One region of the Gluconobacter sp. GP1 genome, then DNA from elsewhere that is predicted to be linked to it. Evidence: riboswitches for the same ligand, from Rfam matches in the RefSeq annotation. Region 1 holds a riboswitch; the other holds the start of a gene.
What was found. A riboswitch is a leader RNA that binds a small molecule or an ion and turns the genes downstream of it on or off. The one in region 1 is predicted to bind thiamine pyrophosphate.
Positions count from the first base shown of each region.

Region 1 (7,266 bases):
ACGATTGGCGGAATGCTTCATCTTCACGCCAAGATTCCGGATCTGATCCGTTGGCTCAATGAATGTCCGGCCGACGTAATGATTGCGGATAATGCCCAGCTCAAACGGGATACCGCTCTCAGCCGCATATCCGATCGCAGACGGTACGCCGGAGTCCGGCACTGGCACGACAACGTCTGCTTCGACTGCCGTCTCGCGTGCCAGCTCTGCACCGATGCGCTTGCGGGCTTCATAGACAGGCTGGCCTTCAAGCACTGAATCAGGCCGTGCAAAGTAGATGTATTCAAAAACACAGAAGCGCCCACCCTGATCGCCAAACGGGCGAAGGGACCGAAGCCCCTCAGAGTTTATCACCACGATTTCGCCGGGCTCGATGTCCCGAACATATTCCGCACCAATGATGTCGAGCGCACAGGTCTCACTGGAAAGAACCCAGCCACCATTCGAATCTTCGTAACCCGGCATCCGACCCAGAACCAGCGGACGAACGCCCAATGGGTCACGCATGCCAATCAGGCCGTCATCGGGCGTCAGGGTAATGAGGGAGTAAGCCCCCTTCACCTGCTTGACGGCGTCAATGAAGCGATCGAGCACGGTGGTATAGAGGGAAATGGCGATGAGATGGATGAAGACTTCCGTATCCGTGGAGGAATGGAAGATACATCCGCGCTTTACCAGCGCCTGCTTCAGTGTGGCAGAATTGGTCAGATTTCCGTTATGGGCAACGGCCAGACCACCGAACTCGTAATCCGCATACAGAGGCTGCACATTCCGGACATGCGTTCCGCCTGTGGTAGCGTATCGGTTATGACCGATGGCAACACTCCCAGGCAGCGTTGCCATGACACGGCTGTCTCCGAAGACATCACCGACCAGCCCCAGACCTTTGTGCTGATGGAACCGTTCGTTATCGAAACTGACGATTCCGGCAGCTTCCTGACCACGATGCTGAAGCGCATGGAGTCCAAGAGCGGTCAGGGCAGACGCATCAGGCACGCCCCAGACGCCGAAAACGCCACATTCCTCGTAAGGACGGTTGAGAGTATCGGAGGCAGTCATGCAGTTCGGCCTTTCCGGACTGGGTTCACAACGACGCGTCATGACCGCTTGTGGGCGGCGATGCAAGATGTGGTTGCAATGAATGTGGCAGATAACCGGCAAGTCGGGATGCTCCGGCCTCAATATATGGCCCGGTGAAGCTTCCCTGCATCAGGTAGGAGGTCCAGGACCCGAAAAAAGACCCCGCCAGCAGATAAAGTGCGATCAGCATCACATATCCGCGCAGAATGCCGAAAATAGCGCCCAATATGCGGTCTACGCCGCCAAAAAGAGTGCCCCTCACCGCTGCACCCACACGCCCGGCAATCGTCGTCAGCGTCAGCAGGATGACGATGAACAGGACTGCCGCGCTTGCGCTCTCCGCCAACCAGCTCTCATGCAGATAGGGAGAAATCCATGGAACCAGGGCAGCATGGAACCGATAGGTGAGAATGACGGCCGAAGCCCAGGCGACAAGCCCGGAAAGCTCTGTGGTAAAACCGCGTGTCAGCCCCCAAAGAGCAGACAGACCAATCACGATCAGCACGCCGATATCCAGCCGGCTCAGGTCATCCGGCGAAATATGAGACAGATCTGGAAGAGAGGGCATGGCTCAGGGCAATTTGGTGGAACGGTAGTGGCCGCCTTTACGCGGTCGGATGCCATTAGCACGAAGTTCTTCCGCAAGGCGGATTCTTTCGTTCAGTTCTGCCCAGACCTGATCAGCTTCAACGCCGCGAGCTTTCCACACCTTCTCAAGAAGACCGACGAAAGCCGCACTTTCACGGACCAAACCGGCGCGATCATTGACCATGACATGCAGAACGCAGTTTGAAGCCGAATTGCCCAGCCGGGTCGCCAGTTTCGTGACTTTGCGGGTTTTCCGGAATGGGAGAAGGTCTTCCTTAAGCGGCATCACTCTATGATGAGGGTGATGGCCTATGGACGCAAGGCCATCACCCTCAATCATTCCGCGTCAGGTGTTATTCCGCAATCGTTTCTACTTCATTTTCCGGAACATAAAGTTTTGCACCATGTTCCTGAAAGACTTCACTCATCTGCGCCATCCCATCCTGACGTTCTGCCTCACGGCGAATGTCATGGCTGATCTTCATGGAGCAGAACTTCGGGCCGCACATCGAACAGAAATGCGCCGTCTTGTGAGCCTCTTTTGGAAGCGTTTCGTCGTGGAAGCTCCGTGCCGTATCCGGGTCCAGCGCCAGATTGAACTGATCTTCCCACCGGAACTCGAACCGTGCACGGGACAGTGCGTCATCCCGCAACTGAGCTGCTGGATGCCCCTTTGCCAGATCAGCAGCATGAGCCGCAATCCGGTAGGTTATGACACCCGTCTTCACGTCTGAGCGGTCCGGCAGACCCAGATGCTCCTTCGGTGTCACGTAGCAAAGCATCGCCGTCCCGAACCAGCCAATCATGGCCGCCCCGATACCCGACGTGATGTGATCATAGCCCGGCGCAATGTCGGTCGTTAGCGGGCCAAGCGTATAGAACGGCGCTTCGCCACATTCCTTAAGCTGCTTGGTCATGTTGACCTTGATCTTGTGCATCGGCACATGACCTGGCCCTTCAATCATGACCTGGCAGCCCTTTGCCCAGGCCACTTTCGTCAGTTCACCCAACGTCGTCAGTTCAGCAAACTGCGCCGCATCATTTGCGTCGGCAATCGACCCCGGACGCAGCCCATCCCCCAGGGAAAAGGTGATGTCATACCGGCGCATGATGTCGCAGATTTCTTCGAAGTGCTCGTAGAGAAAGCTCTCACGATGATGCGCCAGACACCAGGACGCCATGATGGAGCCACCACGGGAGACAATTCCCGTCGTACGCTTTGCTGTCAGCGGGATGTGCTGAAGGCGGACACCAGCATGAATTGTGAAATAATCCACGCCCTGCTCGGCCTGTTCGATCAGCGTGTCGCGGAAGATCTCCCACGTCAGCTTCTCAGGAACACCATTCACCTTCTCCAGCGCCTGATACAGCGGCACCGTGCCGATCGGCACTGGAGAGTTCCGCATGATCCAGTCACGGATGTTGTGAATGTTTCGGCCTGTAGAGAGATCCATCACCGTGTCCGCGCCCCAGCGGATGGACCAGACCAGTTTTTCCACCTCTTCGGCCGCAGAAGACGTCACAGCCGAATTGCCGATATTGGCGTTCACCTTCACAAGGAAGTTGCGGCCAATAATAACCGGCTCAAGTTCCGGATGGTTGATATTGGCGGGAATGACAGCCCGCCCCCGCCCCACTTCTTCGCGCACGAATTCTGGCGTGATGAACGCTGGAATTTCCGCACCGAAATCTTCGCCATCTGCCCGGCGCTCTTCCGCTCCCTCTGCCATTTCAGCACGGCAGACGTTTTCGCGATGAGCAATATAGATCATCTCTTCCGTGATGATCCCGGCCCTTGCGTATTCATACTGCGTGACGTGCTGTGCACCCTCACCCGAATAGACTTCGTGCGGTGCCGGACACGCTGGAACAGCTTGCGCCTCGCTTGCGAAGCCGTTGTCTTCCGGCTTGACGGCCCGCGCTGCAACCCGCTCGAAGCCCCGCTTGGCAAGCCATTCTGCACGTGGAGCCGAGAGGCCCTTCGTCACATCAATCGTGACAGACGTGTCTGTATAAGGACCAGACGTGTCATAAACTCTGACAGGCGCTTCATTCGCTGACGGATGCAGCGCAATTTCGCGATATGGAACCAGAATATCCGGGCGTCCCGGCGCTTCGGACCACTTCTTGCAGGAACCCTGAATCGGGCCTGTCGTCACATGGCCTACAGCTGGTCTCTGGTTCAGATTTTGTGGAATGTCACCCATGTTCGCCCCCTCTGAGGCAGAGGGAGCAACAGCACGCACCGCTGGCAAAGCCAGTTTCGTTGTGTCTCAACACCATTCCCTCCGCCGGTTCTAACCGGATCAGGTTTCCCGGATGCAGGATGCACCCGGCAGGGTCGTCACACCGCAGACCTTACAGTCCTTCAGTGACCTCTCAGCTTCTTTTGGCGAAGCTCCCCCTGGTAGGGGCCACACTCATCGCATCAGCTTCGTCCTGTCAATGCGTTTCACCGTGAAGTGAGCCGGGGAAACAGCTATGACCTGCTTTACGTTTTGAGGAGACACGCTCTTGAACCTGTATGTTTTCTATCTCGGTGGCGCAGCACCCGGCGCGAACATCGAAGTTCATGATGTTCAGTTTGCAATCGCGAACAAGCCGGAAGATGCTTATCCATCACTTGCAGAACACTGGTTTGGGGTTCGGAATTCCCTGCACGTCGATGCCTACGGCATCATCACATGGGCGGACGGACACGCCGTCACACTCAGTCCTGAAAAACCTGCAGGCGCCCAATCACTCTATTTCATCAATATGGGTGGATATGCGGCCGGTGAGTTGAAGGAAGAGCACGCTTTTACCTTCCTCGTCGCCGCATCGGCAGAGGATGCCAAGGCAAAGGCCAAAAAGACCCTATTACCGGGCTATGACCATCGCCACCGCGACAACTTCATGGAAGTGGATGACTGCCTGCCTCTGGAACAGATTGACGGGCTTTATATCCATCTGACTCCACAGGACGACGGGCACCCTGTCACAGCGCTTTGGCAAGGCTACCGAAAGATCTGACGTCCCTGCGCTATATCTCACGGAGCTACTCATGCCTCACCAGATGCCGGTTTACCTGTTTTCCTACGGAACACTCCAGCAACCCGAGGTTCAGCTTTCCTCATTCGGTCGCCTGCTGCATGGCGAGGAGGATGCGATGACGGGCTATCAGGCGTCGATGATGGAAATCACGGATGCTGCTGTCATCAAGGCCAGCGGCAAACGCTTTCATCCTGTTATTCACCCGAGTGACAATCCACAGGACGAAATCACAGGGCAAGTCTTCTGCATCACTGAAGCTGAGCTTCTTGCTGCGGATGCTTATGAAGTGTCCAGCTACAAGAGGGTGCAAGTTACACTGCGCTCAGGCAAAAATGCGTGGGTCTACGTGCTCGCCTAACCAGCTTGGAATCAAAAAAGGCAGCCAGTGACCCGGCTGCCTTTTCCAGAATTCAGAACGCTGGCCTACCTGACTTCAGGCAGCCTCAGAGCGCTTGAGCTGACGTTCGCACCAAAGCGTAGAGAGTGCTTCAACCAGTTCGTCAATTGCTTCGTTTGTATGAAGCGGCGTCGGCGTCAGACGCAGACGCTCCGTTCCGCGCGGGACGGTCGGGAAATTAATCGGCTGGATATAATGCCCGAAGCGGTTCAGCAACTCATCGGAGAGATCCCGACATAGCTCAGCCTCGCCCACCATGACGGGTACGATATGGCTCGGATTGCCGACATGCGGAATGCCTGCCTTGTCCAGAGCGGCCCGCAGATAGGCTACAGCGCGCTGCTGTCCTTCACGTTCTGCGCTGCTGCGCTTGAGATAACGGACGCTGGCCAGCGCACCCGCAGCAATCATCGGCGGCAGAGCCGTGGAGAAAATGAAGCCTGAACCGAAAGAGCGCACGAAATCGCAAAGCGGTGCAGAGGCAGCAATATAGCCACCCACGACGCCATAACCCTTGCCGAGCGTCCCTTCGATCACCGTCAGACGATGGGACAGGCCCAGCTTCTCAGCAACGCCTGCACCGTGATCACCATACATGCCCACGGCATGAACTTCATCAAGGTAAGTCATGGCGCCGTATTTGTCGGCCAGATCACAGAACGCTTCGATCGGGGCGATATCGCCATCCATGGAATAGACGGACTCGAACGCGATGATCTTGGGGACGTCTGCTGGAAGTTCCTTCAGGCGACGCTCCAGATCTTCCACATCGTTGTGACGGAAAATCTGCTTTTCAGCGCGGGAATGACGGATGCCCTCAATCATGGAGGCATGGTTCAGTTCATCAGACAGAACCACACAGTTCCGCAGACGGCCCGCAATAGTGCAGAGCGTTACCCAGTTGGACAGATAGCCCGAGTTGAAAAGCAGGGCACTTTCTTTCCCGTGAAGGGAAGCCAGCTCTTTTTCCAGTTCCACATGATAGTGGTTCGTGCCGGAAATGTTGCGCGTTCCACCTGCGCCAGCGCCCGTCTCATCAAGGGCATCATGCATCGCCTTGAGGACTTCCGGGTGTTGCCCCATGCCGAGATAATCGTTGGAACACCACACTGTGACGTCACGACCGAGCCCATGATGATAGGCTTTCGGGAAATTGCCGGACCGGCGCTCAAGTTCCGCAAAGTAACGGTAGCTGCCATCGGCGCGCAGACCGTCCAGGGCGGACTGGAACATCGCATCATAATTCATCGCGTTTTCTCCTGCGCGGCACTGTAATCCTGTGAAATCTTTCCGCCAAGGGCCTGCTCCAGATAGGCCAGCAGAACACGGAGCCGCGCAGGCATCTGCATCCGGGTGGCACCACACCCCACGACCATGAACCAGACCGACAGAACACTGCCCCGCCACCTGGGCAGAACCTCAACCAATCGCCCCGCATCCAGATCCCTCCGCAGCATGAAATCTGGCAGAAGCGCTAGGCCTGAGCCATTTCGGAGCGCGGGCAAAAGCATGTCCCCACTATTCACCATCATCCTGCTTCGCAGACGAACAGAGGCCTGCTGGCCGCTCTCATGCGTAAGTCGAAGCAGGTCTGGCAGATCGGAATTCGCGTAGAGCAACCCTGCATTGCCTGAAAGATCTTCCGGCTTTTCGATCGTCCCGAGTCTCTCCTTCATCTGTGGCGAACAGACCAGCCGCATCACGGAACGACAAAGAAGATGAGCTCCTCCGTTGGTTACGGGGGCGAGGTCTCCCGGTGTGATGCGGACGGCTGCTTCAAACCGGCCACTCAGCAGATCGACGGTCCGATCATCCAGATCAATCTCCATGGAAATATCCGGATACCGGTCCATAAATTCCGGCAAAACAGGTCCGAGAATATCCAGCCCGAACCCCATGGGAGCCGCCAGGCGGATCGTTCCTCTCGGGCTGACTGAGCCTTCCCGTAATTCTGCTTCCAATCCTTCGCCATCAGCCAACATCCGCCGGGCACGTTCCAGGCACGCAACTCCGGCCGATGTCAGGGAAAGATGACGCGCACTCCGCTGAAAGAGAGTCGTTTTCAGGCGATGCTCCAGACGCGCAATCACCTTGGACACTGTAGGCGGGGACAGCCCAAGAGTGCGCGCGGCAGAGGCAAACGAGCCGCTTTCAGCGACACGGGCAAA
Region 1 covers NZ_JASGXC010000002.1:220,519-227,784, reverse strand. Annotated here, with positions in the region: gene purF (amidophosphoribosyltransferase) at 1-1,059, opposite strand, end outside; gene R5H23_RS05615 (CvpA family protein) at 1,085-1,648, opposite strand; gene R5H23_RS05610 (hypothetical protein) at 1,652-2,008, opposite strand; gene thiC (phosphomethylpyrimidine synthase ThiC) at 2,022-3,875, opposite strand; TPP riboswitch at 3,934-4,083, opposite strand; gene R5H23_RS05600 (DUF1543 domain-containing protein) at 4,183-4,680, shown strand; gene R5H23_RS05595 (gamma-glutamylcyclotransferase family protein) at 4,712-5,059, shown strand; gene hemA (5-aminolevulinate synthase) at 5,135-6,346, opposite strand; gene R5H23_RS05585 (LysR family transcriptional regulator) at 6,343-7,266, opposite strand, start outside.

Region 2 (7,266 bases), on a different contig from region 1:
GGCACCCTCCTGCCAACCTTTGACGGTGCCGTAAGACAGTCTTGGTGAGAATGTAGCATCCGGATAAAGCGTATCTGCCCTTCCTTCTGCCTGAGCGCGCGCAAACTGGGCACGGGCAATCGCACCCTGAGCTTCGTGCATTGGCGCCTCGATCTGATCACGGCTTCGATTGCGGATCACATCCAGAACCGGCTGCAACTGACGGGCTAGAACAATCATCGGGTCCGTAGAAGCCTGAATGGCCTTTGCACCGCCCTTATACAACGCAAGGCGCTGCGCAGGATCAGCAAGTTTTGTTCCCTGCATCAGTTCTGCCGCGCGTTCATCCGGGCTTTTTGTGCCCAGAACCAGATGCACGGCAGCATCGTCCTCACCCAGCATCTGTCGCATCGTGGTCATACCCAAAGCCAGCGTCATGGTTTCCAAATCGACATGCACCGGCACTTTGGCAGAAATTTCAGCTTCAAGTTCAGCCAGTTCGGCATCGCGGTAGCCCGCACGACGCTCGGCATCCGGCTTCTGTCGCTCCTGCGCGGCTGATACCAGCATGACAGCATCACCGAGCAGGCCATGAACTGTACGGGCAATGGCAAAATCATGGCCATAAGACTGGCGCTGTATGGCCAGTGCAGCCTCCACTTTTTTGAACGGCTCGCCATAGATTTTGCGGCGCTCGGCATCCGCATCAATCCAGGCCTGAAGAGCGCGATCTTCCGCTTCACGCTTTTCCATCACGCCGGGTTCCCGCAGAGCCTTCACGGTGCCCGACAGAGATTTCAGGCCGTTCTGAACGCCGAACAGCGTATTTTGCGCTTCAATCAGATGTTCCTTGCTTTCACGCGAATACTGCCAGAGCGCCCCTTCGCTGGTAGAATACACCCCAATGATGGTTGGCAGGATAACGTCCCGCTGGAACGTCAATGCACTGGCCGGAAGAGACCGCTGCGTTCGCCCCGGATTACCAGACGTGAACACCAACTCTCCTGCTTTTGGCCCTTTCGGGTCAAACTTGAAGAAAGGTGTGTGGACCGGCTTACCGTCCTCAAACACCCGCAACATCGACAGGTCGATATCATACCGTGGGAAGGTAAAGTTATCCGGATCGCCACCGAAAAATGCGATATCCTGATCCGGCGCCATCACAAGACGCACATCCTGATATCGACGATAGCGATAGAGCGCAGTTTGACCACCGTGATAGAGCGTCACAACATCACACCGCCAGTGTGTTGCGTCTCCGCCCGCACATTCCTTCGTCAGAACGCTACTGGCAGCCTGAAGCGCCTTTGCATAATCCGCACCATGCTTGCCTGAGGTCATATCAGCGACACGGCCTGTCACGTCTTTCACCTGATCCAGACGATCCAGCTCCATACCCGGACATTGCGGCTCTTTGGAAACATCTTCTGCCGAAAAACCATCATGAAAATAATCGTGCGTCTTGTCCGATAGGTCGGTCAGGCAGGTATTGGCACAATGATGATTTGTCATCACCAACCCGTCACCAGAAACAAAAGACGCCGAGCATCCTTCTGCCAGACGTGCTGAAGACTGAATGACGTGGTTGATCCATTCAGCCGAAGGCTCGAAGCCATATTGCTGCTTCAACTGACGGGCTGGCAGATGATCGAACGTCCACATTCCTTCCTCGGCCTGAGCTGAACCGAGGGCTGTGCCTGCAATGAGCAGAGTAGGTAACAGGCGCTTCACAACACGCATGACAGATCCTAGAAATGTTATCTTATAACAATACTCTATCCTGCTCTGCATCGCCGCTCCATCCCTCCCGACGAAATTTTGATCGCCCCACGCCTTACGGAATTTATTGACATTCTCTCGCAGCCCATGAAGGAGTGCTTCTTCACCTTGGGGTGCCCTGACAAAGGGCTGAGAGACTGCTGAGGGTATGCGCTTTAGAGCCATACCAGCGCAGTGACCCATAGAACCTGATCCAGTTCATGCTGGCGGAGGGATGGTGGCTACTGACAGATCCACAGACTGGATTTTCGGTGTCTCTCGTCGTCCCCGCTGCGCATGGGGGATCGCAGTATTGCAGGCGGGACAGCACCATCATGACCACCGTATTTGCGCGCAAATCCCGCCAGGTTCCTGTCTTCCTGCTCGGCCTGACCGTTTGTGCCGGTACAGTGCGCGCGGCGGATACCACAGCCCTTACCCCACCTGCGCCCGTAGCCCCGAAGGCCGAGCACATCACGGTTCACCGCGTTTCTGACAGTGCGCCCGGACATCAGCCCGGCGGCGGACTGATCCGACCGGAAAACAGCGTGCGCTCTATCAGCACAGTCGGCCGCGACTACATGGACAAGCAACCCCCGATGGCGACGGCCTATCAGCTCGCCTCCATGCTGCCCGGTGCGAATGTCGCCACATCCGATCCGTTCGGCTTTTCGCCCAACACCAACCTGACCGTTCGCGGCCTAAACAATGATGCTATCGGCTATGTGCTGGAAGGCACACCGCTAAACGATGTCGCCTATTATTCCGGCTATCCGAGCCAGTTCGCTGACAGCGAAAACTACAGTCAGGTCGCGCTCGCCCAGGGTTCCGCAGATCTGGACAGCCCTGTCTTAAACGCTGCCGGGGGGCTGATGAGCCTGTCCTTTCTCGATCCGTCACAGAAGGCAGGGGGTTTCGCCAGCGTCTCCTATGGCTCCTTCGACACCAACCGCGAATTCATTCGCCTTGAAACAGGCAACATCGGAAATTCCGGCATCCGTGGCTTTGTGTCCTATTCCCACAGTGCCAGCGACAACTGGCGCGGACCGGGGCGGGACAAACGCCAGCATGTCGATTTCAAATTCCTGAAGGAATGGGGCCAGGGCAACCGCGCCAGCCTCATTGGCTCCTTCAACACCACCGTCACCAGCTATTATCCGCAGGTTACGATGGAAAGCTGGAAAGCCGATGGCATTCATGGCGCGAACAACCTTGCAGGCCATTATGACGCCTCCAACGCAGACAATGCCGTCAATTACTGGCGTCTGTGGCGTGCGCCAGAACGCACCTTCTATGCAGGAGCGCCCGTCCACTTGCATCTGACGCATAAGCTTTCCCTGGACGTCACACCCTACGCACAGTTCGCCTATGGCAACGTTCCGGGTGGCTCCACACTGACGGAAACCGGACTCTATAACGGCACTCAGCCCCTGAGTGACACGCTCACGCTGCCCAATGCACAGGATGGAACCGCTGTCGTGCGTGCCAACTACACGCAACGCAGTTATCGCTCCGGATTCAATTCCACCCTGCATTACAAAACCGGCTGGAACGACTTCGTCCTCGGTTACTGGTACGATTACGGAGACGACAACGAGCAGCAGCCCTTCACAACCGTTTCTGCCACCGGCGCCTCAGGCGATATCTGGGCGGAAAACAGCCGTAGCCTGATCCATCTTGCGGACGGGCAGAAACTGCTGGGCGGCAGCTTCCACACTATTTCCCAGACCAACGCACTGTATCTGGGCGATCATATCTCGCTCCTGCATGATCGCCTGACCATCGAAGCGGGTTTCAAGGCCGTTATGATGAGCCGCGCTGGCACGAACAATGTTCCCGGCCCTCAGTATCGTGTGGCGTCAAACAGCATGGAGCCTCTGCCGCGTCTTGGCGTCCGCTGGCGCATTGATGAGCAGAACCAGATCTTCTTTAACGCCACGACCAATTTCCGCGCGCCAGACCAGACGGCGCTTTACAACACCTACGACCCAACCTCCGGCGCACTCGCGACAACCGGCAGCGCGGATGTCCGCAACGAATATTCCATTTCCGAAGAACTGGGATATCGCCGCACAGGACAATGGATCATCGGCAGCCTGACGCTGTTCAACTACAATTTCACCAACCGCCAGATCTCAACACTCGCCTCCCAGAACGGCTCCATCATTCAGACGACCATGAATGCCGGCGGCCAAACCTCCCGCGGTGTGGATGTGGAAATCGGCCTGCGCCCCTGGCACCACTTCAGCCCCTATGTTTCCGGCGAGTATCTGCACGCCACCATTGATAACAACATTGCCTCCGGCGGCGATCTTCTGCCGACCAAAGGCAAAATCGCCGTTCGCAGCCCGACACTTCAGGCCGCGGCTGGCATCAGTTACGATGACGGGCATATCTTCGGCGTGGCCACCCTGCATTACACCGGGCACCAATACGCAACGTTCATGAATGATGAGCGGATGTCAGACCGAACGACCGGCGATATTTCCGTCGGCTACCGCTTCGGTGATCTGTCTCGCCTGCACAAACCAACCCTGCGCCTGAACTTCATCAACATCACCAATGAGCGCTCCCTGTCCGGCGTTGCCAGCCCGACCCTGAACGCAAAGGACACGACTGGCATTTACGGCAGCACGATCAGCGGGAGCGCCCCGAGTTATTACATCGGCGGCGGTTTCGCAGCCCTGTTCACAGCGTCCACAGGCTTCTGAACCCGTGACTGCTCCCGGACAGTTCGGCGTCAATGGTGTGCAGGCTGAACGGCACTGGCCGCCTCTAACACTCGCCGAGGCGAAACGTGTTCTGGCGTTTTTTCCCAACTCGGCCGTTCCAGAAACTGTTCTGTGGCATGGACAACGCCCGTTCTCCGCGACAGCCCTGACCCGCCTTACCGACGGCACGGTGCTTTTTCTAAAGCGTCATGATCCACGCCTTCGCGATCAGAACGCCCTGACGGAAGAACACGCTTTCATGACGCATCTTAGCCGCCATGACTTACCCGTCACGGCGGCGCTTACAACGCGGGAACAACACTGCGCTCTGACAGATCATAGTTGGGTTTATGAGGTTTTTCCTCCCTTACCCGGCTTGGATCTTTATCGAGATGTTCAGTCCTGGGAGCCGTTTCTCTGTTCAGAACATGCGCATACCGCTGGCGGCACACTCGCCCGTCTTCATCTTGCAGCGACAGATTACGCCGCCCCCGCCCGGCCTGATCGGCTTTTGCTATCCAGCTTCAACGCTATTACCAACCCCGATCTTGAGACTGGCATCCGTCATTGGGCTGCGTCTCAACCGGGCCTCAACATGACGCTGAATCCAGAGGCTTGGCAGCAGGCCCTAAGTGTCCTGGAACCTTTCCACGCAAAACTGCGACCACTCCTGACGGAGATTATCCCCTGTTGGGGACACGGAGACTGGCATCCGTCTAACCAGTTCTGGACGTCCGCCACTCCAGACGCCGAAATCTGCGGGATCTTTGATTTTGGTATGTCTGATCGCACCTGCGCTGCTTACGATCTCGCGGTGGCGATCGAGCGCACTGCCATCTCTTGGCTGTCCTCGCACTTTGCTGTCTCATGGAACCAGCTGAGCGCCCTGTTAGCGGGCTATCACCGTGTCCGTCCCCTCACTTTGCGAGAACGCGAACTGGTCGTTGCGTTCCTGCCGCTTGTTCATGTCGAATTCGCATTGTCTGAGGTCGCGTATTACAGCACGCTTGTTCAGGATAGGGCATCAGCCCATGTCGCCTACGCAGACTATCTTTTAGGCCATGCACACTGGTTTGCAGGCCGTGACGGTCAACACCTTATGAACTGGCTCCGCGAAACTCTGGATGCCATTGCCGCATGTCCCTGACGGAACTCATCGCGGCCCTTCTGAGTGCCATCGGCGTGTGGCTGACGGCACGCCGCACTATGGCTTGCTGGCCGCTCTCTCTTCTTGCCGCTCTCTTATACGGATGGGTGTTTTTTAAAGCCCATCTTTACGCCGACGCCTGCCTTCAGGCCGTATTCTGTGGCTGCCTGCTCTATGGGTGGTGGCGCTGGATGAAAGACGGTGCGCAGGGGGATGAGACCCTGCATATTCGGCCACTTTCGGAACGCGGGTTACTCTTTGGCCTTCTGATAGGCGCACTTGGGGGCGGACTGTGGGCTTTCTGTCTGGCTCGCTTTACAGACGATCCCACCCCCGTGGCGGATGCCCTGCTCAGCAGTTACAGTCTGGTTGCACAGATCTGGGCTGCGCGGCGGCATACGATCAGCTGGGCCTGCTGGATCGTGATCGACACAGCTTATGTTGCCATGTTCGTCAGTCGCGACCTTTATCCGACAGCCGCCCTTTACGCGATATTCGTCGTTCTGGCGGTTCATGGGCTGCGCAAATGGCAAAAAGCCTCCCAAGCGTAATGGGAAAACAAAATGCGTTTTCCCATTACGCCAAGCGCTGGCTCCAAATCGAAAACCTGGCCGCTCAATACGCAACGCTGACTTCGCCCAGGAACATACGCCCTGCAGAGGGGGTCGCACGGTTCGAGAAAAGGCTCTGGTAATTGAGTTTATTGGCAAGATTGTAGCCATTCATGGAGATTTTCCAGTGCCGGTTAAAGCGATGGGAAATCATGGCACTGAAATCCAGATTTGCCGGAGCACGCAGAGTATTGGCGGTATCGAGCCAGACATGCTCACGCCAGGTCAGCCCACCACCAACTGTCAGGTTATAGGGCTTGTCCGGGAAAGCGCTGTACGCTGACCAGAGGGTTGCCTGATTGTGTGGCACATACTGAACATTCTTGCCGCGGTTCGCCTTGGTCGCAGAAGACGTCGTGCTGCTATCATAAAGGGCATAGGTCGCTGACACGTTCCAGCCCGGCAGAATGACACCGCCGACAGACAGTTCCAGACCCTGATTACGCTGCCGGTCAGAAGAGCCCTGAATTTCACCCGTCACCGGATCAGCGTTCAATGCATTACCCTTGTCCAGACGGAACAAAGAGGCCGTCAGACCCAACCGGTCATGGAGAATGCTGTACTTGGCGCCAAGCTCATAAAGCTGAGCTTTCTCAGGACTGGCAAAAGAATTGGTCCCCGGACGGATGGGAACAGACCCATTGGTGACGTACATTCCCATCGGGGTCGTGGAATTGGCCCATGTAAAATAATAAGTCTGATGGTCGTCCGGCGTGACAACGAGGCTGGCATTCGGATTGAACACGCCCGTCACGTCATGAAAATGCTGATCGGGGTTCTTCGCGACATTGCCTCCCGTCAGGCTGTAGCTCGTTTGCCAACGATCCCAGCGGAAGCCCCCTTTCACAGAAAGCCACTTGGTGAACCAGATCTGATCGAACAGGAACAGGCCAGTATCGAACCCGTAGCCATTGCTATGCGACTTCGCCCCCAGTGACCCCAGAGACACCAGACCGGCCGGGTTCATATCACCCGGTACCAGATCAAGATTGCCGACGTTCCCCTTCGGATTAACCAGGTTCGCATACGGTTTTGGCTTCAGATACGTCGACTGTGAGCG
Region 2 covers NZ_JASGXC010000003.1:128,733-135,998, forward strand. Annotated here, with positions in the region: gene R5H23_RS08795 (S46 family peptidase) at 1-1,719, opposite strand, end outside; TPP riboswitch at 1,858-1,990, shown strand; gene R5H23_RS08800 (TonB-dependent receptor domain-containing protein) at 2,073-4,448, shown strand; gene R5H23_RS08805 (phosphotransferase) at 4,453-5,595, shown strand; gene pnuC (nicotinamide riboside transporter PnuC) at 5,586-6,146, shown strand; gene R5H23_RS08815 (TonB-dependent receptor domain-containing protein) at 6,211-7,266, opposite strand, start outside.
Region 2: linked by a shared signal. The riboswitch ahead of R5H23_RS08800 (TonB-dependent receptor domain-containing protein) and the one ahead of thiC (phosphomethylpyrimidine synthase ThiC) in region 1 are both predicted to bind thiamine pyrophosphate.